3 regions of the Streptomyces sp. NPDC088350 genome follow, and region 3 is predicted to be linked to each of the others. Evidence: predicted binding sites of a transcription regulator. Region 3 holds the regulator's gene; each other region holds the start of a gene.
The links. Region 3 encodes HrcA, which represses chaperone genes, less so after heat shock. Its sites were predicted from a motif close to TTNGCACTCNGNNNNNCNGAGTGCNAA; they were not measured.

Region 1 (7,501 bases), on a different contig from region 3:
GCCAGCTGCGGCCAGTGCATGTTCAGCAGCGGGCGCGCCATGAGTTCGGTGACGCGTCCGCCCTGGCCGGCGGCGCCGCCGAGCGGGCGGTCGTACATCGCCTTGACGAGGTCGACGCCGGGGTCGGTGAGCAGCGGGCCCACTATGCCGGTGACGAAGTCCGAGGAGAACTCCTTCAGGTCCGCGTCGACGAAACAGACGATGTCGCCGCTGGTGACCAGCAGCGAGCGCCACAGCACCTCGCCCTTGCCGGGCACGGCGGGGATGCGGGGCAGGATGTCGTCACGGTGCACGACCCGGGCGCCCGCCGCGGCGGCCACCTCGGAGGTGCGGTCGGTGGACCCGGAGTCGACGACGACGATCTCGTCGACGAGCGGGACCTGCTGCATGAGGTCGTGACGGATGATCGCGACGATGTCGCCGACCGTCGCTTCCTCGTTGAGCGCGGGCAGCACGACACTGACCGACTGGCCCGTGCGGTGCTTGGCGGCGAGAATCTTGTGGAGCGGGCGATCGGTCATGGACCAGGAGCGGGTGCTCAGCCAGTGCTCGACTTCCTTCAGCACGTTGCGCGGCTCCTCTGCGTTCCATCTCGCGGTTCGGACGGCTCACTCAACTGTCCTGGCCTTCGGTTACAGTTTTGAACAACGCTGATGACCATCGCATGTCGGGGGCCGTCAGCGGGACAATCGCATACACAACTGAACACCGCTCATCCAGAGGGGCAGAGGGATACGGCCCGTTGAAGCCCCGGCAACCCTCCAGCCGGTCTTGTCGCACACAGATGCGCCGAGGCTCCCGGCTCGGGAAGGTGCCAAATCCGTCTCACGGCGAAACGCGTCGTGAGGAAGATGAGGAAAGGGCCTCGCCTCCATGGCTGCGCAGACTGTCGCAAGCACCACGAACCCCGTAGACGCCGTTGATCTCGGCCCCGCCACCGCGCTGTCCTGCCGCGAGTGCGGCCACCGCGTCCCCCTCGGCCCGGTCTTCGCCTGCGAGGAGTGTTTCGGCCCGCTGGAGATCGCCTACGACTTCTCGGCCTACGACACCGAAGAGCTCCGCAAGCAGATCGAAGCGGGCCCCGCGAACATCTGGCGTTACGCGCCCCTGCTGCCCGTCCCCGCCGACGTGGCGACCAAGCCGAACATCAACCCCGGCTGGACCAAGCTCGTCCAGGCCGACAACCTCGCCCGCGAACTGGGCGTCGACGCGGGCAAGCTGTTCGTGAAGGACGACTCCGGCAACCCGACGCACTCCTTCAAGGACCGCGTCGTGGCGCAGGCCATCGAAGCGGCGCGCGCCTTCCACTTCACCACCCTCTCCTGCTCCTCCACCGGCAACCTCGCGGGCGCCGTCGGCGCCGCCGCCGCGCGCGCCGGTTTCCGCTCCTGCGTGTTCATCCCGCACGACCTGGAGCAGGGCAAGGTCGTCATGGCCGCGATCTACGGCGGCGAGCTCGTCGGCATCGAGGGCAACTACGACGACGTGAACCGCTTCTGCTCCGAGCTGATCGGCGACCCGGCCGGCGAGGGCTGGGGCTTCGTCAACGTCAACCTGCGGCCGTACTACGCGGAGGGTTCCAAGACCCTCGCGTACGAGATCTGCGAGCAGCTCGGCTGGCGGCTCCCGGACCAGCTGGTCGTGCCGATCGCCTCCGGCTCGCAGCTCACGAAGATCGACAAGGGGCTCCAGGAGCTGATCAAGCTCGGGCTCGTCGAGGACAAGCCGTACAAGATCTTCGGCGCGCAGGCGGAGGGGTGTTCGCCGGTGTCCGTCGCGTACAAGGCGGGCCACGACGTCGTACGGCCGCAGAAGCCGAACACGATCGCGAAGTCGCTGGCGATCGGGAACCCGGCGGATGGTCCTTACGTGCTGGATATCGCTCGGCGTACGGGTGGGGCCGTGGAGGACGTCACCGATGAGCAGTGCGTGGACGCGATCAAGTTGCTGGCGCGCACGGAGGGTATTTTCGCGGAGACGGCGGGCGGGGTGACCGTCGGTGTGGCGAAGAAGCTGATCGACAACGGTCTGCTGGACCCGACGCTGACCACGGTTGTGCTGAACACCGGGGATGGTCTGAAGACGCTGGACGCGGTTGCCGGGACCGGGCTCACCGCGACGATCCGGCCGAGTCTTGAGTCGTTCAGGGAAGCGGGGCTCGCGTCCTAGCGTCGTTCTTTGACTGCGGGTCCGTGGGGGCTGGTCGCGCAGTTCCCCGCGCCCCTAAAAAAGCAGCTGACCGGAGGTTTTACCGTGAGCGTTAGTGTCCGTATCCCCACCATCCTGCGCACCTATACCGGTGGCCAGGCCGAGGTCTCCGCCGAAGGCGCCACCCTCGCCGAGGTCATCTCGGATCTGGAGAAGAACCACGCCGGTATCTCCGCGCGCGTTCTCGACGACCAGGGCAAGCTGCGGCGGTTCGTCAACGTGTACGTGAACGACGACGACGTGCGGTTCGAGCAGGGGCTGGAGACGGCCACCCCGGACGGGGCCGGCGTCTCGATCATTCCGGCCGTCGCCGGCGGCTGATAGTTACCCTAGGTAACGCCGATTACCGAGAGTTCATCGAATTGCCCCCTCCGTGAGAGAAGCGGAGGGGGCAATTCTCTATGGTTGAGCACGGTACAGTTGGGGAACCCGCTCCACTCCGCATGCCGGACGCATATGAGTACCGGCTCCGCGTGCGATGAGAAGTAGCCAAAGTGTGCAGGTCTTTTGTGGCTTATGTTCCCTTTGTGGGGCCCGACTTGCCCTGAAGTCGGATGAATTCTCCGTAAATTCCCGACCGGTCCTGCCCGGAATTCTCGTCGGATTGACCTGTTGCAGACGGCAGTTGGACGGATACATTCGGCCGCGGTCGACGCGTTCCGGCGCACGCCCCCAATCCTGTGGGGGGTGAGGTCTGACCCGGATCCGCGAAGTGCGGGTCCGTGCAAGGGCCAGTAATAGGGGAGTTAGGCATGGCTCAGGGCACCGTCAAATGGTTCAACGCGGAGAAGGGGTACGGCTTCATCGCGGTCGACGGTGGTGCGGATGTTTTCGTCCACTACAGCGCGATTCAGATGGACGGCTACCGCACCCTGGAAGAGGGTCAGCGGGTCGATTTCGAGATCTCGCAGGGTCAGAAGGGGCCGCAGGCGGACATGGTCCGGCTCGCGACCAGCTGAAGCACGCGCCGACGAACAGCAGCGACGTTCTTCGTTCCTCACCGAAGGGCTCGTACTCCTGGGGGGTCACCTCCTGGGGTACGGGCCCTTCGGCATGCCCGCGGGGTGCCTCGCGCGCCCTGTGGAGGAGGGTGCCAGAACCCGAGAGCCGCTTGCACTCGACCATGCCGAGTGCTAATCATTGGCGTTAGCACTCTGAAGGTGAGAGTGATAACGAAGGACCGGGTCGGTGAGGCCCAGCAGGCCAGGTGGTGCAAGGAACCACGGGGCAGGCAGGCCGTCCGTCGCGGGCGCCAGCGCGGTCCGGAGCAATCCACCCCAGTCCGGGAGGACCACTTCACATGGCCAAGATCATCGCGTTCGACGAGGAGGCACGGCGCGGTCTCGAGCGCGGGATGAACCAGCTCGCCGACGCCGTCAAGGTCACCCTTGGCCCCAAGGGCCGCAACGTCGTCCTCGAGAAGAAGTGGGGCGCCCCCACGATCACCAACGATGGTGTTTCCATCGCCAAGGAGATCGAGCTCGAGGACCCGTACGAGAAGATCGGCGCCGAGCTGGTCAAGGAAGTCGCCAAGAAGACGGACGACGTCGCCGGCGACGGTACGACCACGGCGACCGTGCTCGCCCAGGCCCTCGTCAAGGAGGGTCTGCGCAACGTGGCCGCAGGCGCCAACCCGATGGCCCTCAAGCGCGGTATCGAGAAGGCCGTCGAGGCCGTCTCCGGTGCCCTGCTGGAGCAGGCCAAGGACGTGGAGACCAAGGAGCAGATCGCTTCGACGGCCTCCATCTCCGCCGCCGACACCCAGATCGGCGAGCTCATCGCCGAGGCGATGGACAAGGTCGGCAAGGAAGGCGTCATCACCGTCGAGGAGTCGCAGACCTTCGGTCTGGAGCTTGAGCTCACCGAGGGCATGCGCTTCGACAAGGGCTACATCTCGGCGTACTTCGCCACCGACATGGAGCGTATGGAGGCGTCGCTCGACGACCCGTACATCCTGATCGCCAACTCGAAGATCGCCAACGTCAAGGACCTGCTCCCGCTCCTGGAGAAGGTCATGCAGTCGGGCAAGCCGCTGCTGATCATCGCCGAGGACGTCGAGGGCGAGGCCCTGTCCACGCTGGTCGTCAACAAGATCCGCGGCACCTTCAAGTCCGTCGCCGTCAAGGCCCCGGGCTTCGGTGACCGTCGCAAGGCCATGCTCGGCGACATCGCCATCCTCACGGGCGGCGAGGTCATCTCCGAGGAGGTCGGCCTCAAGCTGGAGAACGCGACCGTGGACCTTCTGGGCCGCGCTCGCAAGGTCGTCATCACCAAGGACGAGACGACGATCGTCGACGGCTCGGGCTCGGCGGACCAGGTTGCCGGTCGCGTCAACCAGATCCGCGCCGAGATCGAGAACAGCGACTCGGACTACGACCGCGAGAAGCTCCAGGAGCGCCTCGCCAAGCTCGCCGGCGGCGTCGCCGTCATCAAGGCGGGCGCGGCCACCGAGGTCGAGCTCAAGGAGCGCAAGCACCGCATCGAGGACGCCGTTCGCAACGCGAAGGCGGCCGTCGAGGAGGGCATCGTCGCCGGTGGCGGCGTCGCGCTCATCCAGGCCGGCAGCGTCTTCGAGAAGCTCGAGCTCGAAGGTGACGAGGCCACCGGTGCCGCGATCGTGAAGCTGGCCCTGGAGGCCCCGCTGAAGCAGATCGCGGTCAACGCCGGCCTCGAAGGCGGCGTCGTGGTGGAGAAGGTCCGCAACCTCACCCCGGGTCACGGCCTCAACGCCGCGACCGGCGAGTACGTGGACCTCATCGCCGAGGGCATCATCGACCCGGCGAAGGTCACGCGCTCTGCCCTGCAGAACGCCGCGTCCATCGCCGCGCTGTTCCTCACCACCGAGGCCGTCATCGCCGACAAGCCGGAGAAGGCGTCCGCGCCGGCCGGCGGCGGCATGCCGGGCGGTGACATGGACTTCTGATCGACCCCTTCCGGTTGATCAACGGTCTTGCCGAGGGCGGTACTTCCTGTTCCGACAGGGGGTACCGCCCTCGGGCGTGTCCGGGATCACAGGCCGGGGGACGGGATGGTCGGAAGGAGGGGGTTGGCCGCGAGGTGGTTGTTGGCGCATGATCGATGCATACGCACATACCACCCGGTACCTGGTGTCTGGTACCTGGTCTTCCGAGGAGCCCCCACACGTGTCTACGACCGCCCCCGCCTCCCGAGCGGCCGAAGTCCTCGCCCGCCCGATCACCCTCAACGGCCTGACCGTCCCCAACCGGATCGTCATGGCGCCGATGACCCGCCAGTTCTCGCCGGGCGGGGTGCCGGGGGAGGACGTGGTGTCGTACTACTCCCGTCGTGCCGCCGCGGGCGTGGGCCTGATCGTCACCGAGGGGACCTACGTCGGTCACGAGTCGGCCGGGCAGAGCGACCGCGTCCCGCGCTTCCACGGCGCGGAGCAGCTCGCGGGCTGGGCGAAGGTCGCCGAGGGCGTGCACGCGGCGGGCGGCACGATCGTGCCGCAGCTGTGGCACATCGGCATGGTCCGCGAGCAGGGCCAGCCGCCGTACGCGGACGCCCCCGCGGTCGGCCCCTCCGGGCTGCGCATCGGCAGCGACGAGGTCACCGGTACGGCCATGACGCAGCGGGACCTGGACGACGTCATCGGCGCCTTCGCCGAGGCCGCCGCGGCGGCGGAGCGGATCGGTTTCGACGGCGTGGAACTCCACGGCGCGCACGGCTACCTCCTCGACCAGTTCCTGTACGCGGGCACCAACCGCCGTACGGACGCCTACGGCGGTGACGCGGTCGCCCGTACGAAGTTCGCGGCGGAGATCGTGGCGGCGGTCCGCGAGACCGTCTCTCCCGACTTCCCGATCATCTTCCGCTACTCGCAGTGGAAGCAGGACGTCTACGGTGCCCGGCTCGCCGAGACCCCGGAGGAGCTGGAGTCCATCCTGACCCCGCTCGCCGCGGCCGGCGTCGACGTCTTCCACGCCTCCACCCGCCGTTACTGGCTCCCCGAGTTCGAGGAGACCGGCTCCGACCTCAACCTCGCGGGCTGGACCAAGAAGCTCACCGGCAGGCCCACCATCACCGTCGGCTCGGTCGGCCTCGACGGCGACTTCCTCAAGGGGTTCCGCGGCGAGGGCGCCCCGCTCAAGGGCATCGACGACCTCCTCGACAGCCTGGAGCGCGACGAGTTCGACATGGTCGCGGTGGGCCGGGCGCTGCTCCAGGACCCGGAGTGGGCGGCGAAGGTGCTCGCGGGGCGCGTGGACGAGCTGGCGCCGTACGACGCGGCGGCGCTGCGCTCGCTGAGCTGACGCCGACGCCGACGCCGACGCACACATGAAGAACGGCCGGGGCTTTTGGCCCCGGCCGTTCCTGTCGTCCCGTCGCGTCCCGACCGACGTGCTACTCCCGCACCCCCGGGCGGACGCCTACGGCGCCGTCAGCAGGAGTGCGGGCCGGTCTCACCCGAACATCCCGGTGCACGCGGCGTGCAGGGGCACGAAGACCCACGCTCCTTTCAGGACGACGCTGCGCAAGCGGCTTTCCTCCCGTTGCTCGAAGGAGTACTCGACGGCCCGGACAAGGAGCACCGGGATGACCACGCCCGCGAGTACGCCCTCCAGGAACGGCGTACGAGACCCTGAGGAGCGTTGCATCCCCCAGCTGACCGCCATGACGCCCAACAGGACGTACTGGAACGGAAGATCGGTGACCATCTTCTTGTTGGCGGCGGCGAGCCCGGCAATGCCGAGCAGCTCGACCACCACGACTGCGAACAGGGCTATGTCCAACACGCCGACAACGAACCTTTCTCCAGCGAACGGAACTGACGGAAAAGGACCTCAGCGGGTCGGCCGGTCACCACGCCTTGCGGCAGGCGGTCTTGATGTCGTTCCACCCGAAGTACAGGGTGAAGATCCCCTGGACCACGGAGTTGGCGTTGAACCCTTCGCCGCGGACGATCCGTCGGACGACGCGGATGATTCGCTTCGCGCGCTTCAGATCCCTCGAGATCCGGTACGCGATCGTCACGATCTTGGTCCACGAGGTCCAGGGAATGACGCTGAGGATCAGCATCCCGACGAGCATGATGCACCGCCGCTTCCAGTACCAGCTGCTCCACCAGCTCGTACCGTCGAGGTCGTACATCATGACCGGGTCGACAGGGTAGCCGTAGTGATTCGGCGAGCCCTCGACGACCGAGTCGACCTGGAGGAACCGTCCCGTGGACGGGTCGTACAGCCGCAACCCCATCAGCGTGTAACCGCTGAGCGTGTCGCCGGAGCGCTGCTTGGTGCCGGTCCAGCCGTAGCGGGTGGCGGCTGTGTCG
Region 2 (7,501 bases), on a different contig from region 3:
CGCTGGGGAAGGAGACCAGGCGGACCCGGCCCGCGCGCAGGCCGGCGATCGCGGCGACCTCCTCCTCGGCCGCCGTCAGACCGGCGAGGATGCCGGCCCCGTGCCGGACCAGGGCCTCGCCCGCCTGGGTCAGGCGCATCTCGCGGCCGGTGCGGATCAGCAGCGGGGTGCCGACCGAGGTCTCCAGGGCCTTCATCTGCTGGCTCACGGCGGGCTGGGTGCAGCCCAGCTCACGCCCGGCCGCCGAGAAGGAGCCGGTGGCGGCGACGGCGCGCAGCACGCGGAGATGACGGGCCTCGATCATAAGGCGAGCATAAGTCATCCTTGGGTGGGAGGGTGAATAATGCGTCGCGCCTTTGGGGTGCTCTCGCCTACCGTGCCTCCATGAAGCTTCTCTCGCTGAATCTGGGGCGCGCCACGGCCGTGCCGTACACGGACCAGCCGGACGGTGTGACGGGCATCGACAAGCGGCCGACCGGCGCGGCCGTACGGGTGAGCGCGCCCGGGCCGAAGGGCGTCGCCGGGAGCGGGCTGGCCGGGGACGCGGTGTGTCACCGGCGGCACCACGGCGGCGACGACCAGGCGGTCTACGCGGTCGCGCGCGAGGATCTCGACGACTGGGAGCGGGAGTTGGGGCGCCCGCTGGCCAGTGGCTCCTTCGGGGAGAACCTGACGACCCAGGGTCTCGACGTGTCCGGCGCGCGGATCGGCGAGCGCTGGCGCATCGGGCCCGAGGTGGTTCTGGAGGTCACCTGCGGGCGGATTCCGTGCCGTACGTTCCAGGACCATCTGGGCGAGCGGGGGTGGGTGAGGCGGTTCACCCTGAAGGGGGCGCCGGGGGCGTATCTGCGGGTGATCGAACCCGGTGAGATCCGGGCGGGGGACGCGATCGAGATCGTGCACCGGCCCGCCCACGACGTGACGGTGGCCCTGCAGTTCCGGGCCGTGACGACCGAGCGGGAGCTGCTGCCGCGGTTGCTCCCGGCGGGCGAGGCGCTGCATCCGGAGGCGCTGGCGCAGGCGCGGAAGTATGTCGCGGAGTACGCGGGCTGACCTGCCGTCACGGCTTGTTCGACACGTTGTTCGACACGTGTGCGTCACGGATCGGGAGGGCCTGTGCAGAGATCGGGCCCGCCCGCTCCGGGTCACTAATCTTGCGCCATGACAACGGCATTGATTACGGGATCGACCGCGGGGATCGGTGCCGCCTTCGCGCGGCGGCTCGCGGCGGACGGACACAACCTCGTGCTGGTGGCGCGGAACACCGCGCGGCTCGGGGAGCAGGCGACCGAACTGCACGACCGGCACGGCATCGAGGCGGAGGTGCTGACCGCCGACCTGGCCACGGACCAGGGCATCGAGACGGTGGCCGCCCGCCTCGCCGACCGCAAGAACCCCGTCGACCTGCTGGTCAACAACGCGGGCTTCGGCAACAAGGGCCGCTATCTCGACGTACCGATGGCCGACGAGCTGAAGATGCTCAAGGTGCACTGCGAGGCCGTGCTGCGGCTGACCGGCGCGGCGACCGAGGCGATGCGGGAACGCGGGCGCGGCGGTGTCGTCAACGTGGCGTCGGTGGCGGCCTTCGTTCCCCGCGGGACGTACGGCGCGTCGAAGGCGTGGGTGGTGCAGTTCACGCAGGGCGCGGCGAAGGACCTGGCCGGTACGGGCGTACGGCTGATGGCGCTGGCGCCCGGGTTCGTGCGGACCGAGTTCCACGAGCGGGCCGGGATGGGCACGGACAACATCCCGAACTGGATGTGGCTGGACGCGGACAAGCTGGTCGCGGCGGCGCTCGCGGATCTGGCGCGCGGCAAGTCGCTGTCGATCCCGGACCCGCGCTACAAGGCGCTGATGGGCCTGGTGAAGATCACTCCGCAGGCGGTGCTGGGCGGGATCACGTCGAAGACCGGGCGGAAGTACGGGCCGCAGTGACGGGGTGAGGGCGCCGCTCCGGTGGGACAATGGGCTCATCTACCGGACCCAGGGGGGCCGGAGGCGGTGTCATGACGTTCGTACAGCTCATCGACTGCAAGACCAGCCGGTTCGACGAGATGAACCGGCTGATGGACACCTGGGTCGAGCAGACCAAAGGGAAGCGGACCGCCGCCCACAGCGTGATCGGCAAGGACCGCTCCGACGCCTCGCACTTCGTGGAGATCGTGGAGTTCCCCTCGTACGAGGAGGCGATGCGGAACTCGAAGCTGCCGGAGACCGACCGGATATTCCGGGAGATGGTCGCCCTGTGCGACGAGACGCCGACGTTCACCGACCTGGACGTGGTGCGGGACGAGGCGCTGTACGCGGCCACCGCACGGCGGTTCTTCGAGACGGCCGCCGTGCCGGGCGAACTGCCGCCGCTGGACGATCTGGTCGCCGAGGACTATCGCGACCACGATCCGTCCAACGAGCAGGACACCGTCGGGGTGGCCGAGCTGCGGCGCGTGGTCGGGACGTGGCGGAGCGGGTTCGACTTCGGCTTCGTGATCGAGGACCAGATCTCCGAGGGCGACCGGGTGTGCACGCGGTGGACCTGGAACGCGACCCACACCGGCGACTTCATGGGGCTCCCGGCGACCGGGAAACGCGTCGTCATGACCGGCGTGACGATCCACCGGTGCGCTGACGACGGCCGGATCGCCGAGGCCTGGTGGCAGTACGACCGGCTGGGGCTGATGGCTCAACTGGGGGCGCTGGACGGGCTGGAGCGCTGAGCAGGGCCCCGGCCACAGGACCGCCCGCGAAGGGAGAAGCCCCCGTTCCGCACCGGAACGGGGGCTTCTTCGTGCGGGGTGACTCAGTGGGAGTGGCCGTGGCTGTGACCACCGGCGGCCGGCTCCTCCTCTTCCTTCTTCTCGACGACCAGGGTCTCGGTCGTGAGGAGGAGGGAGGCGATGGAGGCGGCGTTCTCCAGGGCGGAGCGGGTGACCTTGACCGGGTCGATGACGCCGGCCTTGACCAGGTCGCCGTACTCGCCGGTCGCGGCGTTGAAGCCCTGGCCCTGCTCGAGCTCGGCGACCTTGGCGGTGATGACGTAACCCTCCAGGCCGGCGTTCTCGGCGATCCAGCGCAGCGGCTCGACGACCGCGCGGCGCACGACCGCGACACCGGTGGCCTCGTCGCCGGTCTTGCCGAGGTTGCCCTCCAGGACCTTGGCGGCGTGCACCAGAGCGGAGCCACCACCGGAGACGATGCCCTCCTCGACCGCGGCGCGGGTCGCGGAGATGGCGTCCTCCAGACGGTGCTTCTTCTCCTTCAGCTCCACCTCGGTGGCGGCGCCGACCTTGATCACGCACACGCCGCCGGCCAGCTTCGCGAGGCGCTCCTGGAGCTTCTCGCGGTCCCAGTCGGAGTCGGTGTTCTCGATCTCGGCCTTGATCTGGTTGACGCGGCCCGCGACCTCGGAGGAGTCGCCGGCACCGTCGACGACGGTCGTGTCGTCCTTGGTGACCGTCACGCGGCGGGCGGAGCCCAGCACGTCCAGGCCGACCTGGTCGAGCTTGAGGCCGACCTCCTCGGCGATGACCTGACCGCCGGTGAGGGTGGCGAGGTCGCCGAGCATCGCCTTGCGGCGGTCGCCGAAGCCGGGGGCCTTGACCGCGACCGCGTTGAACGTGCCGCGGATCTTGTTCACGACCAGGGTCGACAGGGCCTCGCCCTCGACGTCCTCGGCGATGATCAGCAGCGGCTTGGAGGCGTTGGCCTGGATGACCTTCTCCAGCAGCGGCAGCAGGTCCTGGATGGAGCTGATCTTGCCCTGGTGGATGAGGATGTACGGGTCCTCGAGGACCGCTTCCATGCGCTCCTGGTCCGTCACGAAGTACGGCGACAGGTAGCCCTTGTCGAAGGCCATGCCCTCGGTGAAGTCCAGCTCCAGACCGAAGGTGTTGGACTCCTCGACGGTGATGACACCGTCCTTGCCGACCTTGTCCATCGCCTCGGCGATGAGCTCGCCGACCTGGCTGTCCTGCGCGGACAGACCGGCGACGGCCGCGATGTCGGCCTTGTCGTCGATCGGGCGCGCGGTGGCGAGCAGCTCGTCGGAGATGGCCTTGACGGCGGCGTCGATGCCCTTCTTCAGGGAGGCCGGGGAGGCGCCGGCGGCGACGTTGCGCAGGCCCTCGCGTACGAGCGCCTGGGCGAGCACGGTGGCGGTGGTGGTGCCGTCACCCGCGATGTCGTTGGTCTTGGTCGCCACCTCCTTCACCAGCTGGGCACCGAGGTTCTCGTACGGGTCGTCGAGCTCGACCTCGCGGGCGATCGTGACACCGTCGTTGGTGATGGTGGGGGCGCCGAACTTCTTGTCGATGACGACGTTGCGGCCCTTGGGGCCGATCGTCACCTTGACCGTGTCGGCAAGCTTGTTGACGCCGCGCTCGAGGGCGCGACGGGCGTCCTCGTCGAACTTCAGGATCTTCGCCATGGGAGCGGTTCAGCCCTCTCGGAAAACGTGGGTGAAACGAACTACGCCCCTGACGCCCGGCTTCATAAGGTCGCGGGGGCCAGGGGCGTAGCTCACATACAGAATGTGAAGCGAATTACTTCTCGATGACCGCGAGCACGTCGCGGGCCGAGAGGACGAGGTACTCCTCGCCGCTGTACTTCACTTCGGTGCCGCCGTACTTGCTGTACAGCACGATGTCGCCGGTCTTGACGTCGAGCGGAAGACGCTCGCCGTTCTCGAAGCGGCCCGGGCCAACGGCCAGGACGACGCCCTCCTGGGGCTTCTCCTTGGCCGTGTCCGGGATGACCAGGCCAGAGGCCGTGGTCTGCTCGGCGTCGAGCGGCTGGACCACAATGCGGTCCTCAAGCGGCTTGATGGCAACCTTGGAGCTGGTGGTCGTCACGATCCGACCTCCCCCTTCGGAGATCTCACGGGGTTAACTGTCTGAGGTGGCGACCAGGTGGATCCGTCGTCGCGGGTGCCGGACCTGCCCGTCGCTATTGGCACTCTCCAGGGGGGAGTGCCAGACCTGAGACTATGACTGCGATTAGCACTCGGTCAAGCGGAGTGCCAATGCCCGCGGCGCTGGAGCGGAATTTTTCAGGTGCCCTGGGCTCTGTGGTGGGCCTGTCTTGGTGTTGCCGTCCCGGGGGGCCGCGCCCCCAGACCCCCGCTTCGGCCTGGACGGCCTCGTCCTCAAGCGCCGGACGGGCTGGGATTGCCCACCGGCGCCCGAAAGGACCCGCAAGGCTCCGCACTCGAACTACAGCTCGAACTACAGGTAGTCCTCCAAGCGGCCCACCGTCAGCCCCCGCTCCTGGATGCGGCGCAGCAGTCGGGCCGTGCCGGCGGTCGGGGCGAGGCGGACGATGTCGCCGGGGGCGAGGCGGTGGGGGCCTTGGGTGTAGGTCAGGGCGCCGGCTGTCGTGGAGGCCCGCCACAGGACCAGTGCGGAGATGCCGCAGTCGGCTGCCGCGCGGAGGGTCGTCGTGTCGTAGGTGCCGTAAGGGGGCCTGAGCAGCCGGGAGTTGAGGCGGGGATGCCGGGAGTCGGGGCGGGGATGCCGGCCGCAGATCTCGGTGCGTTGGGCGGCGTACGGGCGGCCGGTGAAGTGGCGGTGGTCCGGTGTCGTGCCGAACTCGGTGACGGGCAGGCGTAGTTCGCGGACCATTTCCGCGAACCTCGGGTCCCGGCGCGCGCCCGCGTCGTGGTCGTAGGTCAGGAAGACGACCCTGTCGTGGGTGCGGACGTGGTCCACGACGGGCGGGAGGTCCGGGCCCGCCGAGCGGGGGGCCTGGAGGGGGGAGGGTTTGGGGGCGGGGGCAAGTGGAGCGGTCAAACCCCAGTGGCGGTACGGCTGTTCGCGGGACGGGCCGTGCGGGTGCACGCGTTGGGCGGCCTTCTTGCCCAGCCGTTCGATGGGGTCGACGGACTGGGCGCAGCCGGTGAGAAGGGTGGCCGCCAGGGCGACGGCCACCGGTGTCCGCAGGTTCGCGAGCCTCACAGGTAGTCCTCTAGGCGGGCCACCGCGTAGCCCTCGGCCGTGACCTTGCCGAGGAAGCGGCGCATGTCGTCGACCATCGTGCCCTTCCAGTCCGCGCGGCCCCGGAAGTGGGTCAGGACGATGTCGCCGGGGTGCAGCTCCTGGTCGTCCTCGCGGTACTCCCAGTGGTCGACGTACACCTCCTCGTCCCAGATCGGGGCGTACTTGATGCCGCAGGACTTGGCGGCGACGAGGGTGTCGTGGTTGTAGTTGCCGTAGGGCGGCCGGAAGACCGTCGGGGCCTTGCCGAACTGCTTCTTCATGACGGCCTGCATGCCGCAGATCTCGCGCTTCTGCTCGGCGTAGGAGAGGCCGGGCAGGTACGGGTGCGTGAGGGTGTGGTTGTTGACCGTGTGGCCCTCGGACTGCATCTTCCGGAAGTAGCCGTAGTCGTCCTTCACCAGGTAGTTGCTGAGGAAGGCCGTGTACGGGATCTTCAGGTCGCTCATCATCCGCAGGAACGCGGGGTCCTTCTCCTCGCCGTCGTCGATGGTGAGGAACACGATCTTCTGCTTGGTGGGGATGGTGGTGAAGACCGGCGGGAGGTTCAGTTCCTCCTGGTCGTCCACCTCGAATCCCTTGCGCGCGGTGATCTCCGGCTTGTGCGCCGGGGCCGGCGGGGCCTGGAGGGGCACTTTCGCCAGCCCCCAGCGCTTCGCCGCGGCGACCCGGGCCGCGTAGGCGGCGCGCAGCCTGCTCGCGTAGGAGTCCAGCGCGCGGGCCGGGGGCGCGTGCAGGGGCTGCGCGCCGTGGGCCGGGGGAACGGCCTTCTCGGCGCCGGGCTGGGTGCAGCCGGAGACGACGGCGGCGAGCGTGAGGGCGGCGAGCGCGCCACGGGCGCCCGTCCTCCGACCTCGGGTTCCGCGGCTCCCGTGCGCCCGATTGATGTCATTTTGTACGACTACTCGCATGGGGTCGGATCCTTTCAGGCCCCGGCCACGATCCCGCGCCGACACCGCGAAGACACCGCCGGCGGAGGCACACCGTCCACCGACTGGCCCACAATGACCGGGTGAACGACCCCGTACTCGCCTTCGCCGCCCTGCTCACCCCCGAGGGCCGCGCCCTCCTCGACGAGGTCCGCGGCACCGACCCGGCCAAGGAACTCGCCGTCGCCACCCGGCTGCGCCGCGAGCACCCCGCCGAACTCGTCTCGGCGGCGCTCGGGCAGGAACGGCTGCGGCAGCGGGCGGCGGTGGCGAAGTTCGCCCTCGACGACGCCTCACGCATGTTCTTCACCCCGAACGGCTTCGAACAGTCGACCCGGGCGAGCGTCGCCACGTACCGCGCCGGCCGGCTGCTCGCCATGGGCGTGACCTCCGTCGCCGACCTCTGCTGCGGAATCGGCGGCGACGCGATCGCGCTGGCGCGGGCGGGGGTGCGCGTACTGGCCGTGGACCGCGACCCGCTGACGGTCGCGGTGGCCCGCGCGAACGCGGAGGCGCTGGGCCTGGCCGACCTGATCGAGGTCCGGGAGGCGGATGTGACGGAGGTGGACACGTCCGCGTACGACG
Region 3 (7,501 bases):
GATCCTCCCCCACTCTCGGCTTCGCTCGACCGGGGGGACCCCCATCCCCGCCCACACCGGGTACTCGATGTTGCCGTCCAACTCCTCGTGCAGGCGCGTGAATTCGCCGTCGCCCTCGCGGTCGATCCACAACTTGCCGGCCGTGCCGCCCCGGTAGCGCTTCCACCAGGCGGCCTCGCGGCCCATGGGCGCGGAGAGCAGGACGGTGGCCGTCGGGCCGATGGCTACGTCGCCAACGGGCCCGTACGGCAGGGTGGTTGCCGGTCCGCCGTCCAGCGGGATCGCGCGGGCCCAGCTGCGGCGGAGGTTCGCCTGGCCGTGGGTGCTGAGCGCGAGGACCCGCCCGTCCGCCGTCCAGCCGCGCACCTGGGTGCGTGAACTGCCCCAGTGCGTCAGGCGTTTGGCGGGGCCGCCGTCGACCGGGGCGATGTGCACCTCGGGAGCACCGTCACGGGTGGATGTCCAGGCGACGGTCGTGCCGTCGGGCGAAATGCGCGGGTGGGTCACCGGCACGTTCTCCGCACTGACCCGCCAGGCCCGGCCGCCGCCGTCGAGGGACGCCAGCCACACGTCGTCCTCGGCGGTGAAGGCGACCAACTCGCCGTGCAGGTGCGGGAAGCGGAGATAGGCCTGGGGACCGGCCTGGGCTGCGGACGCTGAGGGCTGAGTCACCTGATCAGCGTATGCAGCGGCGGCCTGCGAGGACAGCGGTTTGGATCACTTGCCCTCTATGGGTGCCCTCCGCGGGCCGGCGGTCACTTGCCCTCGACCGGCCAGCAGGTCGGGTCGCCCTTGCACCAGATCGTCTTGGTGACCGTGACGGTGACGGTCGGTCCCGGGCCGTAGGTGAGGGTCGGGTTCGGGTTGTTCACGGACGACGGCGTCGCCGCGTTGCAGTCGCCGAGCCCGGTCACGTGGAACACCTGCTTGCCGCCCACCTTGGCGACCAGGTCACCGCGCACACACGCGCCGTCGACGGCCCGCGTGACCTTGCCGGTGACGGTGATGGCCCGGTTGTCATTGGTCTGGCCCTGGCAGTCGACGGAGACGACCGTGCTCTCGGTCGGCGAGGGCGTCTTCCCGGGCGTGTAGGCCTTGTTGCCGCTGCCGTAGTTGCCCGTGCAGGTCAGATAGCGCACGCCCACATGGTCCCGCTTGAGCTCCGCGGTCGCCGTCTTGTCGGTCGTGTACGCCACGGTCGCCGCGCTGAGATCACCGGGCCGGCACGCGACGACTCCGCCCGCGGTCACCATCACGAGCCCCGCCACAGCGGCCACTCGCCGCCCGCGCGGCCGACGCCAAACCTGCCTCAACGCCCCCATGGACGGCAGCCTGCCACCGTCGGGGCGCACACGGAAGAGCGCATACGGCCACCCGCGCGCCGGGGGCGCGGCACCCGGCGCACGATCCGTCAGCCCTTCAGCAGCAGCCACTCCTGAAGCTCCACCACATTGCCCTCGGGGTCCTTGAGATGCGCGACCCGCATCCGCTCCGTCATCGGCGCGGGCCCGTGGAGCAGGGTGGCTCCCCGCTCGGCGATCTGCTCGCAGTAGGCGTCCAGGTCGTCCACCCGCAGCACCACGAGCGAGCGGTGCCCGGTCACCAAGTCCCCCAGTTCACCGAGGACTTGGGCCATCATCGCCCGGTCCTGCAACGCGATCCCGGCCGACCCGACGGTGGGGCTGAACTTCTCGTACGGCCCCTTCGCCGCCCCCGACTGCGGCTTCAGGCCTAGGACTTCGGCGTAGAAGCGGTAGCAGGCGGCGAAGTCGGTGACGAGCAGGCGTACTTGGGCGAGTTCCACGGCGATCCCCCTGGTTCAGGACCAGCGTCCGGTGCGGCCCAGGAGCAGGGCCGTGGCCGCGGTCCCGGCGGTCGATGTGCGCAGCACGCTACGCCCGAGCCGACAGGCCTTCGCCCCGGCCTCCTCGAAGAGGGCCAACTCCTCGGGGGAGACGCCTCCTTCGGGTCCCACGACCAGCACGATCTCGCCCTCGGCGGGGAGTTCGGCGGTGGCGAGGGGCTCGCTGCCGTAGTCGCGGTCCTCGTGGAGGACGGCGGCGAAGTCGGCTTTGGCCAGAAGTGCGGCAACCTGCTTGCTCGTCGCCGCGTCCGCGACCTCCGGGAAGCGCAGCCGGCGGGACTGCTTGCCGGCCTCGCGGGCGGTGGCCCGCCACTTCGCGAGGGCCTTGAGACCCCGGTCGCCCTTCCACTGCGTGATGCAACGGGAGGCCGCCCAGGGGACGATGGCGTCGACACCGGTCTCGGTCATCGTCTCCACGGCCAGCTCGCCGCGGTCGCCTTTGGGGAGGGCCTGGACGACGGTGATGCGGGGCGACTCCGCCGGCTCCTCGGAGACCGGGGTCATATGGACGATCAGCCGGTCCTTGCCCTCGGTGCCGACCACTTCGCACACCGCGTAGCGTCCGGCGCCGTCGGTGAGGACGACCTCCTCGCCGGTCCGGAGCCGCTTCACGGAGACCGCGTGCCGCCCCTCGGGACCATCGAGGACAAACTGTCCCCCGCCGCCCGCGCGGAAGTCCTCGACCACGAACACCGGCGCGGTCATCGGAGATCGCCCCCTGCCGACAACGCTGTCCGGGCGGCGGCCAGTTCGGCGACCAGGACCTCGACCAGCCGGCCGGCCGGCAGCTCGCGTGCCATGCGGTGGCCCTGTCCGGACCACAGCGCCATGCCCTGCGCGTCACCGGCCTTGGCGGCGGCCTTGCGCAGCGGGGAGGTGAGGTGGTGGATCTCCGGGTACGCGGCGGGGGCGTACGGGCCGTGCTCGCGCATGAAGCGGTTGACCAGGCCGCGGGCCGGGCGGCCGGAGAACGCGCGGGTCAACTCGGTACGGGTGAAAAGAGGGTTGGTGAGCGCCTGCTTGTGGAGCAGGTGGGCGCCGGACTCCGGTGTGGCGAGGAACGCCGTGCCGAGCTGGGCCACGCTCGCGCCCGCGGCGAGGGCGGCGGCGATCTGGCTGCCGCGCATCAGACCGCCGGCGGCGACTATCGGGAGGCTCACGGTCTCGCGGATCTGGGCGACGAGGGAGAGCAGGCCGACGCCGGCGCCGTCGTTCTCCGGCAGGTCGCGGTGGGTGCCCTGGTGGCCGCCGGCCTCGATGCCCTGCGCGATCACCGCGTCGGCGCCGGCCCGCTCCACGGCGAGGGCCTCCTCGGCGGTGGTGGCGGTGACGAGGGTGAAGGTGCCGGCCCGGCGCAGCGATTCCAGTACGCCGGACGTCGGGACGCCGAAGTGGAAGGAGGCCACCTTCACCGGATTGTCGAGCAGGACGGACAGTTTGGCGTCGTAGCCGTCCTCACGGCCGCTGTCCGGGTCGCCGAGTTCCGTGTCGTACCAGGAGGCCTCACCGGCGAGTTGGTGGGCGTAGACGTCGACGGCGGCCTTGTCCGCGTACTCCGGCTGCGGCATGAACAGGTTCATGCCGAAGGGGCGGGTCGTCAGACTCCGCAGCTGCTTGATCTCCTGGTACATGCCGTCGGCTGTTTTGTACCCGGCGGCGAGGAACCCCAGCCCGCCGGCCTCGGACACGGCGGCCGCGAGACGCGGGACGGAGACACCGCCCGCCATGGGGGCCTGCACGATCGGATGAGGGAAGAGATCGGTCAGTGCGGAGGACATGACGGCATGTTGTCACGTCCTCCGAACAAGTCCGAATCCGGCCTTCCGCCCGGCATAGGACAGATGCAAGCCCGGGAAAGGGCACGCTTCACGCCGGGGCGGACAACCGGATCAGCGACCGTTGAACGCGTCCTTCAACCGGGAGAACAGGCCCTGCTGCCCCGGCTGGAACGTCCCCATGGGGCGCTCCTCGCCGCGCAGTTTCGCCAGTTCGCGGAGCAGTCGTTCCTGTTCCACGTCGAGCTTGGTCGGGGTGGTGACCTCGACGTGGACGATGAGGTCGCCCCGGCCGCCGCCGCGCAGATGCGTGACGCCCCGGGTGTGCAGCGGGATCGACTGGCCGGACTGGGTGCCCGGGCGGATGTCGACCTCCTCCATGCCGTCGAGCGTCTCCAACGGCACCTTCGTGCCCAGGGACGCCGCCGTCATCGGGAGGGTGACCGTGCAGTGCAGGTCGTCGCCGCGGCGCTGGAACATCGCGTGCGGCAGCTCGTGGATCTCGACGTACAGATCGCCTGCGGGGCCGCCGCCGGGGCCGACCTCGCCCTCGCCCGCGAGCTGGATCCGCGTGCCGTTGTCGACACCGGCCGGGATCTTGACCGTGAGCGTGCGCCGCGAGCGGACACGGCCGTCACCGGCGCACTCCGGGCACGGCGTCGGCACGACCGTGCCGAAACCCTGGCACTGCGGGCACGGGCGGGACGTCATGACCTGGCCCAGGAAGGACCGGGTCACCTGCGAGACCTCCCCGCGACCGCGGCACATGTCGCAGGTCTGGGCCGAGGTGCCCGGCGCCGCGCCCTCGCCGTTGCAGGTGTTGCAGACGACGGCCGTGTCGACCTGGATGTCCTTCGTGGTGCCGAAGGCCGCCTCGTCGAGCTCGATCTCCAGCCGGATCATGGCGTCCTGGCCCCGGCGGGTGCGCGAGCGCGGTCCGCGCTGCGACGCCGTGCCGAAGAACGCGTCCATGATGTCCGAGAAGTTCCCGAAGCCGCCCGCGCCGAAGCCGCCGGCTCCGCCGCCGCCCGCCTGCGAGAGGGGGTCGCCGCCGAGGTCGTAGACCTGCTTCTTCTGCGGGTCCGAGAGCACCTCGTAAGCGGCGTTGATCTCCTTGAACCGCTCCTGGGTCTTCGGGTCCGGATTGACGTCCGGGTGCAGCTCGCGCGCGAGCCTACGGAAGGCCTTCTTGATCTCATCCTGCGACGCGTCGCGACGCACGCCGAGAACGGCGTAGTAGTCCGTGGCCACTTAGGACTCCGCCAGGATCTGTCCGACGTACCGTGCCACTGCGCGTACCGCTCCCATCGTTCCCGGGTAATCCATGCGGGTCGGTCCGACCACGCCGAGCTTGGCGACTGCCTCGCCGCCCGAACCGTAGCCGACCGACACCACGGAAGTGGAGTTGAGCCCCTCGTAGGCGTTCTCGTGACCGATCCGTACGGTCATGCCCGAATCCCCCGCCTCACCAAGCAACTTGAGGAGGACGACCTGCTCCTCCAGGGCTTCCAGGATGGGGCGGATGGTGAGGGGAAAGTCATGTCCGAAGCGGGTGAGATTGGCGGTGCCGCCGATCATCAGCCGCTCCTCGGTCTCCTCGACGAGGGTCTCCAGGAGGGTGGAGAGCACCGTCGCGACCGTGCCGCGGTCCTCGTTCTCGAAGGCCTCCGGCAGGTCCTGCACGAGCTGCGGTACGTCCGCGAAGCGGCGGCCCGCGATCCGGCTGTTGAGCCGCGCGCGCAGATCCGCGAGCGAGGACTCCCCGAACGGCGCCGGGCAGTCCACCATGCGCTGCTCGACCCGCCCGGTGTCCGTGATCAGCACGAGCATCACGCGCGCGGGGGCGAGCGACAGCAACTCCACGTGCCGCACGGTCGAGCGGGTCAGCGAGGGGTACTGGACGACGGCGACCTGCCGGGTGAGCTGCGCGAGCAGCCGTACCGTACGGCCGACGACGTCGTCGAGGTCGACCGCGCCGTCGAGGAAGTTCTGGATGGCCTTGCGCTCGGGGCCGGTCATCGGCTTGACGCCGGCGAGCTTGTCGACGAACAGCCGATAGCCCTTGTCCGTCGGGATGCGCCCGGCGCTGGTGTGCGGCTGGGCGATGTAGCCCTCGTCCTCCAGGGCCGCCATGTCGTTGCGCACGGTCGCCGGGGAGACGCCGAGGCTGTGCCGCTCGGTGAGCGCCTTGGACCCGACCGGCTCCTCGGTGCCGACATAGTCCTGGACGATGGCGCGCAGCACCTGAAGCCTGCGTTCGCTGAGCATCGCGCACACCTCCAGTTCTGGTCGCCGTTTTGTTGCCGGGCTGCCCTTTCCTGGCACTCTGTGCGCGTGAGTGCCAGCGTTCCCCGGCCCAGTGTACGGCCGTGAGGTACACCCCGGGCAAGGCCGGTCCTGCGATGTCACGCCCTGGGTGCCGTCACCGTTAGCGTCGCCGTATGACGGTGACTTGGGAAGAGGCGGGGTGGGAGCGGCTGGCCGCCGGGGTGGGCCGGTGCCGGCTGCCTGGCTGGGACTGCACGGTCGGGCTGGTCGTCGGGGCGGGCTCGGCGCTGATGATCGACGCCGGGTCGAGCCTCGCGGAGGGCGCGCGGTTGCGCACGGAGGCGCGGGCGCTCGCCGGGCACGCTGTGACCCATCTCGCGCTCACCCACGCCCATTTCGACCATGTCTTCGGGGCGGCGGCGCTCACGGGCGCGGAGGTGTTCGGCGCGGCGGGCGTGGAGCGCGTGCTGACGGACGGGCGGGAGGCCCTACGGAGGGACGCCGTCCAGAACGGTCTCCACGCGCGCGTGGCCGACGAGGCCGTAGCCGCTCTGCCGTACCCGCGGCACCTGGTGCCGGACGATCGGCCCCTCTCCCTGGGCGGCGACCGGGAGGTCCTGCTGGCGAACGCCGGGCCCGGACACACGGCCCACGACCTCGCGGTCCTCGTCCCCGGCTCCCCGGCGGTCGTGTTCTGCGGCGACCTGGTCGAGGAGTCCGGCGAACCCCAGGCGGGCCCCGACGCCGTACCGTCGCTCTGGCCGGCGGCGCTCGACCGGCTTCTCTCCCTGGGCGGCGAGGACGCACTGTACGTGCCCGGTCACGGAGCGGTGGTCGACGCGGGGTTCGTGCGGGCCCAACGGGACGCGTTGGCAACGCGTTTCGGCGTGTCGTGATGACGGTCGGCCCGGTTCTCCTATCGTCATCCGAATGCGCCAGTACTCCGCCGACCTGACCCCGCCGTGGAAGAAGCCCAAGCCCGTCCCCGAGGTCGCCGCGGAAGCGGGCCTGGTGGTCGAGGAGCCCGGCACCGGTTTCTGCGGCGCGGTGATCCGCTGCGAGGCCGGCACGGTCACCCTGGAGGACCGCTTCGGCAAGCACCGGGTGTTCCCGATGGAGCCGAGGGGCTTCCTCCTGGAGGGCCGCGTGGTCACCCTGGTCAGGCCTGTGTCGAGTCCGCTACGGCCGACCCGTACGGCGTCCGGTTCGGTCGCCGTCCCCGGCGCACGCGCGCGCGTGGCCCGCGCCGGGCGCATCTACGTGGAGGGCCGGCACGACGCGGAACTCGTCGAGCGGGTGTGGGGCGACGACCTGCGCATCGAGGGCGTGGTGGTCGAGTACCTGGAGGGCGTCGACGACCTGCCCGCCATCGTGGACGAGTTCGCCCCCGGCCCGGACGCGCGGCTGGGCATCCTGGTCGACCACCTGGTGCCGGGCACCAAGGAGTGGCGCATCGCCCAGTCGGTCACCAGCGAGCACGCTCTCGTCGTCGGCCACCCCTACATCGACATCTGGGAGGCCGTGAAACCGTCCTCGGTCGGCATCGCGGCGTGGCCCCGGGTCCCGCACGGGCAGGACTGGAAGACGGGGGTGT

Region 1: a site for HrcA is predicted at 3,319-3,345, ahead of groL (chaperonin GroEL). Genes of this name have one in related genera too.
Region 2: a site for HrcA is predicted at 4,992-5,018, ahead of groES (co-chaperone GroES). Genes of this name have one in related genera too.

The regions. Positions count from the first base shown of each region.
Region 1 covers NZ_JBIVNL010000013.1:185,564-193,064, forward strand. Annotated here, with positions in the region: gene ACIQBL_RS38510 (glucosyl-3-phosphoglycerate synthase) at 1-566, opposite strand, end outside; SAM riboswitch class I at 710-858, shown strand; gene thrC (threonine synthase) at 874-2,169, shown strand; gene ACIQBL_RS38520 (MoaD/ThiS family protein) at 2,254-2,529, shown strand; gene ACIQBL_RS38525 (cold-shock protein) at 2,961-3,167, shown strand; gene groL (chaperonin GroEL) at 3,509-5,131, shown strand; gene ACIQBL_RS38535 (NADH:flavin oxidoreductase) at 5,352-6,482, shown strand; gene ACIQBL_RS38540 (hypothetical protein) at 6,633-6,965, opposite strand; gene ACIQBL_RS38545 (DNRLRE domain-containing protein) at 7,030-7,501, opposite strand, start outside.
Region 2 covers NZ_JBIVNL010000001.1:327,273-334,773, reverse strand. Annotated here, with positions in the region: gene ACIQBL_RS01580 (LysR family transcriptional regulator) at 1-304, opposite strand, end outside; gene ACIQBL_RS01575 (MOSC domain-containing protein) at 385-1,053, shown strand; gene ACIQBL_RS01570 (SDR family NAD(P)-dependent oxidoreductase) at 1,162-1,935, shown strand; gene ACIQBL_RS01565 (ester cyclase) at 2,007-2,714, shown strand; gene groL (chaperonin GroEL) at 2,798-4,423, opposite strand; gene groES (co-chaperone GroES) at 4,539-4,847, opposite strand; gene ACIQBL_RS01550 (hypothetical protein) at 5,220-5,948, opposite strand; gene ACIQBL_RS01545 (polysaccharide deacetylase family protein) at 5,945-6,898, opposite strand; gene ACIQBL_RS01540 (methyltransferase domain-containing protein) at 7,000-7,501, shown strand, end outside.
Region 3 covers NZ_JBIVNL010000010.1:6,416-13,916, reverse strand. Annotated here, with positions in the region: gene ACIQBL_RS32395 (S41 family peptidase) at 1-672, opposite strand, end outside; gene ACIQBL_RS32390 (hypothetical protein) at 756-1,268, opposite strand; gene ACIQBL_RS32385 (VOC family protein) at 1,412-1,804, opposite strand; gene ACIQBL_RS32380 (16S rRNA (uracil(1498)-N(3))-methyltransferase) at 1,820-2,569, opposite strand; gene ACIQBL_RS32375 (nitronate monooxygenase) at 2,566-3,642, opposite strand; gene dnaJ (molecular chaperone DnaJ) at 3,754-4,890, opposite strand; gene hrcA (heat-inducible transcriptional repressor HrcA) at 4,891-5,907, opposite strand; gene ACIQBL_RS32360 (MBL fold metallo-hydrolase) at 6,081-6,803, shown strand; gene ACIQBL_RS32355 (DUF3097 domain-containing protein) at 6,838-7,501, shown strand, end outside.